DNA from 4 places in the Methylobacterium sp. NMS14P genome. Region 2 is predicted to be linked to each of the others. Evidence: predicted binding sites of a transcription regulator. Region 2 holds the regulator's gene; each other region holds the start of a gene.
What was found. Region 2 encodes LexA, which represses DNA repair genes until DNA is damaged. Its sites were predicted from a motif close to TGTTCNNNNTGTGTTCNG; they were not measured.

Region 1: LOK46_RS26605 (ATP-dependent helicase) is a predicted target of LexA. The motif match lies at 1,283-1,300, and genes of this name have one in related genera.
Region 3: parE (DNA topoisomerase IV subunit B) is a predicted target of LexA. The motif match lies at 1,190-1,207, and genes of this name have one in related genera.
Region 4: uvrA (excinuclease ABC subunit UvrA) is a predicted target of LexA. The motif match lies at 1,106-1,123, and genes of this name have one in related genera.

What each region holds. Positions count from the first base shown of each region.
Region 1 is NZ_CP087106.1:5,587,986-5,590,182, reverse strand. Features, by position in the region: gene LOK46_RS26610 (AsmA-like C-terminal region-containing protein) at 1-905, opposite strand, end outside; gene LOK46_RS26605 (ATP-dependent helicase) at 1,311-2,197, shown strand, end outside.
Region 2 is NZ_CP087106.1:2,310,400-2,312,596, reverse strand. Features, by position in the region: gene LOK46_RS10980 (ComEC/Rec2 family competence protein) at 1-662, shown strand, start outside; gene lexA (transcriptional repressor LexA) at 656-1,375, opposite strand; gene LOK46_RS10970 (hypothetical protein) at 1,625-2,080, shown strand; gene LOK46_RS10965 (hypothetical protein) at 2,096-2,197, opposite strand, start outside.
Region 3 is NZ_CP087106.1:1,122,285-1,124,481, reverse strand. Features, by position in the region: gene topA (type I DNA topoisomerase) at 1-583, shown strand, start outside; gene LOK46_RS05290 (hypothetical protein) at 757-942, opposite strand; gene parE (DNA topoisomerase IV subunit B) at 1,314-2,197, shown strand, end outside.
Region 4 is NZ_CP087106.1:1,799,598-1,801,794, reverse strand. Features, by position in the region: gene uvrA (excinuclease ABC subunit UvrA) at 1-950, opposite strand, end outside; gene LOK46_RS08430 (MFS transporter) at 1,373-2,197, shown strand, end outside.

The sequences.
Region 1 (2,197 bases), 3.0 Mb from region 2:
GTCAGGCCGGCGCGCCACTGGCGCAGGTCGAGCCGGCCGGTGCCGCCGAGCCGCAGGGCCCGGCCGCCGGGATCGATCGCGAGGTCGACGGCCTCGAACCGCACCTGCGTGCCCCGGGCCTTGAAGGTGCCGGCCAGCGAGAACGGCAGGTAGGCGCCGGCCGCCTGGGTCGGCGGCCCGACGACGAGGCGGGCGGAGCCCTCGGCCTCGACCTGGGCGCCGCCGGCTTCGGCGGGCACGAGGCCGAACCGCGCGTCCGCCTCGAAGCGCGGCGTCGCGTCGCCGCCGCCCGAGATCTTGGCGGCGAGGCGCCCGTCCGGCCCCGGCGTGCCGCTGGCCGCCCGGAACGGGATGCCGCCGCTCGTCCCCTCGATCCGCCAGGGTCCGACCAGGGCCGGTGCCTGCAGGCGCAGGTCTTGGACGTAGAGCTGGTCTGTCCGCCCGGTGGCGGGGACCTGCGTGGTGACGAGGAACTGCTGGATCTGCAGGTTCTCGATGGCGAGGTCGCGGTCGCGCAGGGCCCCGCCGAAATCGGGCGGCAGCTTCAGCGTGTCCGGGCCGGCGACCGGGAGCTTGATCTCGGCCCGGCCGATCCGGGTCTCGGTGAAGCGGAACTCGCCCTTCAGGAGCGGCGCGAGGGCGATCTCGGCCTTGACGAACCGGGCATCCAGGCTCGGGCGGTCCGGGTCGCCGCCGAGATGCAGGCGGTCCACGCGCAGCCGCGGAGAGGGCAGCAGGCGGACCTCGATCCGGCCGTCGGTCCGGACCGGAACGCCGAGGGACCGGGCGAGCGCCCGGTCGACGAGACCGCGATGGGCCTGCCAGTCGACGAAGGGCGGAACCGCGAGCGCCGCCACGAGAACCAGGATGACGGCGCACGCCAGCGCGGTCAGAAGATCACGCAATGGTCCCGTTCCGCACCATCTCTGCGCGAGGCCGCGGCCTCACCGTGCCGCCGTGCCCCGCGTGCCCCCGCGAGTCAGTCGCCACGGCCATAGCACGATAAGCCCCTGGGGGCGCCAGGGCGGCGATGCCACGGCCCCGAGCGGTTTTCGGGGCACGCGCGAGGCTGCTCGCGGCACGCCGGGCCTGGGGCCTCCGGACCGGGCAGGGTCCCCTCTAACATGCGGGAGAGGGGGCTCGTCGCGCTCCGCGGCCGCCGAGGCGAAGGCGCCGCCGCGGAGCCGGCCGCGCGGGGATCCGAAGGGCGCGGATCACCCCGGCGCGGACGGCCGCGCTTCATGGCTCCGACCCCCCTTCGCGGCGCGAACGGCCTCGACGCCGTTCGCGATTTGGTCCAGGGAAGCGGGATGCAGAACCCCCCGCATCCGCAGTCCGCCGGGGACGGCGCGCCCGCCACGTCCATCGCCGCCCGCGCCATGGGCGCCCTCCGCCGCGAGGCGGCCGGCTACCTCGAGGGGCTGAACCCCGAGCAGCGCCGCGCCGTCGAGACCACGGAGGGCCCGATCCTGGTGCTGGCCGGAGCCGGCACCGGCAAGACCCGGGTGCTGACCACCCGCATCGCCCACCTGATCGCCACCGGCCGGGCGCGCCCCTTCGACATCCTGTCGGTGACCTTCACCAACAAGGCCGCCCGGGAGATGAAGCACCGGATCGGCGCGCTGATCGGGCCGGCCGGCGAGGGCATGCCCTGGCTCGGCACCTTCCACGCCATCGGCACCAAGATCCTGCGCCGCCACGCCGAGCTGGTCGGGCTCAAATCCGACTTCACCATCCTCGGCACCGACGACCAGCTCCGGCTGATGAAGCAGGTCATCGCCGACCAGAACGTCGACGAGAAGCGCTGGCCGGCCCGGGCCCTGTCCCACGCCATCGACGGCTGGAAGAACCGCGGCCTCGGCCCCGAGCAGGTGCCCCCGGGCGAGGCCTCGGCCTTCGCGTTCGGCAAGGGCGGCGCCCTCTACACCGCCTACCAGGCCCGGCTCGCGACGCTGAACGCCGTCGATTTCGGCGATCTCCTGCTGCTCTGCCTCAAGCTCTGGCGGGAGAACCCCGACGTCCTGGCCAATTACCAGGACCGGTTCCGCTACATCCTGGTCGACGAGTACCAGGACACCAACGTCGCCCAGTACCTGTGGCTGCGGCTGCTGGCGCAGTCCCGGAAGAACATCGCCTGCGTGGGCGACGACGACCAGTCGATCTACGGCTGGCGCGGCGCCGAGGTCGACAACATCCT
Region 2 (2,197 bases):
CACTGCCGGCCTCGCGCCTGCGCTGGCTCGCCGTGCCGCCGGTCCTGCTCGGGCTCGCCCTCGCGGCCCGGCCCGACCGCTACGACCTCTACGTCGACCGGCAGGGCGCGGGAGCCGCGGTGCGGGGTCCGGACGGTCGGCTCGCGCCCCTCGGAAGCCCCTCCGGCTTCGTCCTCGAACAGTGGCTGAAGGCGGACGGCGACGGGCGGCGGCCCGCGGGGCTGATCGTCCGGTCGGGCAGCGGGCGCTGCGACAGGCTCGGCTGCACCGCCCGGCTGCCGGACGGGCGGGCGGTCGCCCTGGTCCGGGACCGGCGCGCCTTCCCGGAGGATTGCGCCCGCGCCGCGGTGCTGATCACCTTCCTGGCGGCGCCTCCGACCTGCACGGGCCCCCTGGTGATCGACCGGCGGGCCCTCGCCGCCCGCGGGGCCGTGGCCCTCCGGACCGACGGCGACGGCTTCGCCGCGCGCTACGCCCGCGACGACGGGCGCGCGGTGCCCTGGCGGTCGGTCCCAGGACGCGGACCGGGACCATCGCGGCCGGTCTCCGCCGAGCCGGGCGGCCGCGCCGCGGAGGACGGGGCAGCCGCGCCGTCGGAGGCCGACGCCGCGCCGGGCGGAGAGCTCGCCCCCGGCGACGCGCCGGCCGAGCCGCTTCAGTAGCGGCGGACGAGGCTGACGAGGCGACCCTGGATCCGGACCCGGTCGGGCCCGAGCACGCGGGTCTCGTAGGCCGGGTTGGCGGCCTCAAGGGCGATCGAGGAGCCGCGGCGGCGCAGGCGCTTGAGCGTCGCCTCCTCGTCGTCGATCAGCGCCACGATGATGTCGCCGGTATTGGCGGTGTCCTGCTTGCGGATGACCACGAGGTCGCCGTCCAGGATCCCGGCCTCGACCATCGAGTCGCCGCGCACCTCGAGGGCGTAGTGCTCGCCGCCGGCCACGAAGTCCGGCGACAGGGTGATGGCGTGGCTCTGGTTCTGGATCGCCGAGACGGGCGTGCCGGCCGCGATCCGGCCCATGACGGGGATCGAGATGGCGCGGCCGGACTCGTCGATCATCCGCGTGCTCGCCGGGGCCGGCGGCTGCTTGGACTTGCCGCCCTCGACCACGCTCGGCGTGAAGCGGCGCGGCTCGACGGGGGCCGGAGCCGCCTGCGTCAGGCTCTCGGGGATCCGGATCACCTCGATGGCGCGCGCCCGATTCGGGAGGCGCCTGAGGAAGCCGCGCTCCTCGAGCGCCGTGATCAGCCGGTGAATGCCGGATTTCGACTTGAGATCGAGGGCATCCTTCATCTCGTCGAACGACGGCGGGACACCGCATTCCTGCATCCGGCTCTGGATGAATCGCAGGAGGTCCAGCTGCTTGCGCGTGAGCATCGACGGGGGACTCGCGGCTTGGCGGACCGCCACGTGACGGTCTCCGAAACAAATCACGAACAGGTTAAACGTTCCGCAAGTGTTCTGCAAGAGCGGTACCGCCACGCTCGGCGCGCCGCGGCGCGCCCGCGGGAGAAGGTCGAGAAACGCATTGACGGCGCAAGCGGAGCCGTTTCAATGCAACGCGGTGCCCCGCCGGGAAGGCGGCGGATCCGGGGCGCGGGCTGGGACCCTCTTGGAATGACGCGGATGCGACGACCCGCTGCTCTGCTGCCCCTCGGCCTCGCCGCCCTCGGCCTCGGCCTCGCCGGCTGCACCACCGGGTTCTCCTACATCTCGCGGAACTACGTGGCGCTCACCCCTCAGGTCGTGACGATCGGCTGCAAGGAGCCCTACGAGGTCTACGACAACCGGCAGCTGCGCCGGATGCTGATCGTGTCCAACGCTCTGCGCGAGTATACCGGCTGCAATCTGAGCGAGGTCCGGATCGATCCGGAGCCGGACGCCACCCGGGTGAAGCGCTTCCGCACCGCCGCCCGGGCCTATCTCGACGAGACCGTGCGCGAGGATTGCCGGATCACCGGCGAGACCGTGTTCGATCCGCTGAAGACCGAGTTCGCCTACGCCTGCGACGCGCCGGTCGAGAAGCGCGGCACGGTGGTCCCCCGCCTGCCGGGCCGCAATCCAGGCCTCGGGGTGCGCTGACCGGCCGGCGGCGCGTCAGGCGCCGGGCTTCGGGAAGGTCCGTTCCGCCGCGTCGCCGGCGGCGGCCAGCAGGGCGCGGGCGAAGGCCCGGGCCTCCGCCCGGTCGAGCACGATCGC
Region 3 (2,197 bases), 1.2 Mb from region 2:
GCCGAAGGGGCTCAGCCCCTCGGACGTGGATCTGAACAAGGCGCTGGCGCTGCTGGCGCTGCCCCGCGAGGTCGCGCGCCACCCCGAGACCGGCGAGCCGATCCTGGCCAATCTCGGCCGGTTCGGGCCCTACGTGCAGCACGGGAAGACCTACGCCAATCTCGGCAAGGACGACGACGTGCTGGAGATCGGCGGCAACCGCGCCATCGACCTGATCGTCGCCAAGGAGCAGGGCGGCGGTCGCGGCCGCCCGGCCGCCGATCCCGGCCGGCCGCTGGGCAAGGATGAGACGAGCGGGCGCGACCTCGTGGTCAAGGCCGGCAAGTACGGGCCCTACGTCACGGACGGCGAGGTCAACGCCACGCTGCCGAAGACGATGAGCGCCGAGGCGCTGACGCTGGAGGAGGCGGTCGCCCTGGTGAACGCCAAGCGCGCCGCGGGCGGCGGCAAGCCGGCGAAGCGCGGGGCGGTTCGGAAGGGCTCGGCGCGGGCCGCGGGCGGCGACAAGCCGGCGGCGAAGAAGACCGCCACCAAGAAGCCGGCGGCCAAGAAGGCGGCCGCGAAGAAGTCGAGCGCGGGCTGAGAATTCGCTGACGGACGCTGCTCCGTCCTCGCGAGCGTAGCGAAGCGATCCAGGGCAGCGCAAGGTCGCCGGACGTGGCGCCGGCTGGGTTGCTTCGCTCCGCTCGCAAAGACGTGGTGAGGCAGCGCCAGCGATGCCGCTCTCTCACCGCGGAGTGGAGTCGGCGATCGGGTTCAGACCAAGTAGGTGATCGTCGCCGCGACCGCCGTCGCGAGAGTCGCCAGCGCGATGGTGGTGGCGCTGACCAGCGCGCGGGCGGGCGGCAGGCCCGCGTCGTCGTCGCAGCCGAAGGCGGCGCCGGCCGCGTGCTCGAAGCGGATCAACGTGAGGCGGCGGGCCTCGATCGCGGCGTCGCTCATGGACTGCGGCTCCCTGACCACGGTCAAGATTTATCTCCGCCACCAACGTCGATCGTCCCGTTCTGTTCCGGGCGTCGCCTGTGGAAGCCGGGCATGCGGGTCACGAGAAAGCCTTAACCCATTGTTGTGCAACGTCGTGATGACGGCCCGGGGCGCGGAACCGTGTCCCGGCACGACCGCGGCCCTCGCTCGCGGCGGCGCAGCATGCGATGATGCGGCCGCTTCGCCGCGGGGCGAACGGCTTTGATGTTTACGGTTTGTTCCGCTATCATGCGGGGATGAAGGCGCATGCTCCACGACCTGAGACCCGTCCCAAGACCCGTCTGCGCGATCCCGAGCCGGCCGACGCGCCGCGCGCGCGGAGGCCGCGCGTGAGCGATCCGGCGCGGGACCTGTTCGGGCCGGGCGGCAAGGGCGCCGCGGCCCGCCCGCCCGAGCCGCGGCGGCGCCTGGACGCCTCGGCTTCCGTGGCGACGCTCGCGGCCGCCGAGCCCGAAGGCGGCTACACCGCCTCCGACATCGAGGTGCTGGAGGGACTGGAGCCCGTCCGGCGCCGGCCCGGCATGTATATCGGTGGCACCGACGAGCGGGCGCTGCATCACCTCTTCGCCGAGGTGATCGACAACTCGATGGACGAGGCGGTCGCCGGCCATGCCAGCTTCATCGAGGTGGAGCTCGAGGAATCCGGCGCCCTCGTGGTGACCGACAACGGCCGCGGCATCCCGGTCGACCCGCACCCGAAATTCCCCGGCAAGTCGGCGCTCGAGGTCATCATGACCACGCTGCACGCGGGCGGTAAGTTCGACTCGAAGGTCTACGAGACCTCGGGCGGCCTGCACGGCGTCGGCATCTCGGTGGTGAACGCGCTCTCCGACCTGCTCGAGGTCGAGGTGGCCCGCAACCAGACCCTCTACCGACAGACCTTCTCGCGCGGTCACGCGCAGGGCGCGCTGGAGCTGGTCGGCCGGGTGCAGAACCGGCGCGGCACGCGGGTGCGCTTCCACCCGGACGCCCAGATCTTCGGCTCGCTGAGGTTCGACCCGCGCCGCCTGTTCAAGATGGCGCGCTCGAAGGCCTACCTGTTCGGCGGCGTCGAGATCCGCTGGCGCTGCGCCCCCGCCCTCCTCGAGGGGCTGGAGGACGTGCCGGCCGAGGCGGTCCACCGCTTCCCCGACGGGTTGCGCGACTATCTCGCCCGGGACATCGACGGCAAGGAGCTCGTCACCGAGGCGATGTTCTCCGGCAAGATCACCAA
Region 4 (2,197 bases), 510 kb from region 2:
TCGGCGACGCCGTCGGCGAGCTCCAGCGCGGTCTCGAAGGACTCGGCGAGCCGCGAGCCGATATCGGCGCGGACCACGATCCGGTCGACCACCACGTCGATGTCGTGCTTGAACTTCTTGTCGAGCTTGGGCACGTCGTCGATGGCGTAGTATTCGCCGTTCACGCGCAGCCGCTGAAAACCCTTCTTCTGGTACTCGGCGATTTCCTTGCGGTACTCGCCTTTCCGCCCGCGGACCACGGGCGCCAGCAGGTAGAGCCGGGTCTTCTCCGGCAGCTCCAGCACCCGGTCGACCATCTGCTGGACGGTCTGGCTCTCGATCGGCAGGCCGGTGGCCGGCGAGTAGGGGATGCCGACCCGCGCCCAGAGCAGGCGCATGTAGTCGTAGATCTCGGTCACCGTCCCCACGGTGGAGCGGGGGTTCTTGGACGTGGTCTTCTGCTCGATGGAGATCGCCGGCGACAGCCCGTCGATCTGGTCGACGTCGGGCTTCGACATCATCTCCAGGAACTGGCGGGCGTAGGCCGAGAGCGACTCGACGTAGCGGCGCTGCCCCTCGGCGTAGATCGTGTCGAAGGCCAGCGACGACTTGCCCGAGCCCGACAGCCCGGTGAAGACCACGAGCTTGTCCCGGGGGATGGTCAGGTCGACGTTCTTGAGATTGTGCTCCCGGGCGCCGCGGATCGCGATGACCCGCCGGTCCTCGACGGGGGCCGGCGCGGCGTCGAACAGCGCCTCGAGCTTGGCGTCGATGGCGGCCTCGGCCGCCGCCCCGGACCGGGCGGGTTTCTCGGACTTGGCGCGGGCCGGCCTGAGCTGAGGTGCCTTGGCGAGGCCGGCCTTCGGTGCCTTGGAGACCGTCGGGGCGGCGGCTTTCGGGGAAGCCTTCGCGGCGTCTCGGGCGGCGCCGGCGCGGCTTGCGGCACGACTTCCAGCTTGGGCTTTGGCCATGAGGGCGGCGGTCTCTCGAGGCGTCGACGCAGTCGGATCGGATCCGGATCGGATTCGCGCGCGGGCCAGCCGCCGCTCCGGCTCATGTCGAGCCCGAGGGGGCCCACGGCAAGATGCGGCCGGCGGGACGCAGGCCCGTCATGCGCCGCCCTTGCTAGAACGAAACGCGTACGGCGGCAACCGCTCCGTGCACGGGCCGCCACTCCTGCGCGCGCGGCGAAGCGATCCGGCGGGGCCCAAATGGCCGGTCGAGCGCGTCGAGCGGGCGCCTGCGCAAGCGCGCCCGTCACCGGTGCGTGACCGACGCGTGACCGGGCTGCGCGCGTCGGCCGCGGTGTTGCACCGCGGGAGCCGAGGCCCCACGTCGCCGGGATCCATTTCCCGAATCGCCTCCATCGCAGGTGCCGATGCCAGCGCTCGACATGACCGATCCCGTCGTCCGCGGCGGGGCCGGAGACCGGAACGCGGCCCGCGGGCAGCGCGTGTCCACGCGGCTCCTGTTCCTGATCGTGGGCATCGCCAACGCCACCTGGGCGCCCCTGGTGCCGCTGGTGAAGGACCGCGCCGGCCTCGACGCGGCGGGGCTCGGCCTGCTGCTCCTCACCTTCGGCGTCGGCTCGATCCTGGCGATGCCGAGCGCCGGGGCGGCGGCCGCGCGGCTCGGCTTCCGGCCGGTCCTGCTCGCCGGCACGCTGGCGCTCGGCCTCGCCCTCCCGGTGCTGGCCGTGGCCTCGGGGCTCGTGCCCCTCACCCTGGGGCTCCTGCTGTTCGGGGCCGGGATGGGGGCGGTGGACTGCGTCATGAACCTGCAGGCGGTCGCGGTGGAGCGCCGGAGCGGGCACCCGATGATGTCGGGCTTCCACGGCCTCTACAGCCTCGGCTGCATCCTGGGGGCGCTGATCGCCAGCGGCCTGCTGGCGGCGGGCCTCGGCGCGGGCTGGAGCGTGCTGCTCCTGGTCGCCGGCATCGCGGCCCTGTTCGCCGCCGCCTGGCCCGGCATCCTGCCGACGGACAGGGGAGGGGCGCGCGGCCCCGCCTTCGCGCTGCCCCGCGGCCCGGTGCTGGTGCTCGGCCTGCTCTGCTTCGTGGTGTTCCTCACCGAGGGCTCGGCGCTCGACTGGAGCGCGGTCTTCCTGATCCAGCAGCGGGGGCTCGACCCGGCCTGGGCGGCGCTCGGCTACGCGGCCTTCTCGGTGACGATGACGGCCGGCCGGCTCGCGGGCGACCGGGTCGTGGCCCGGCTCGGG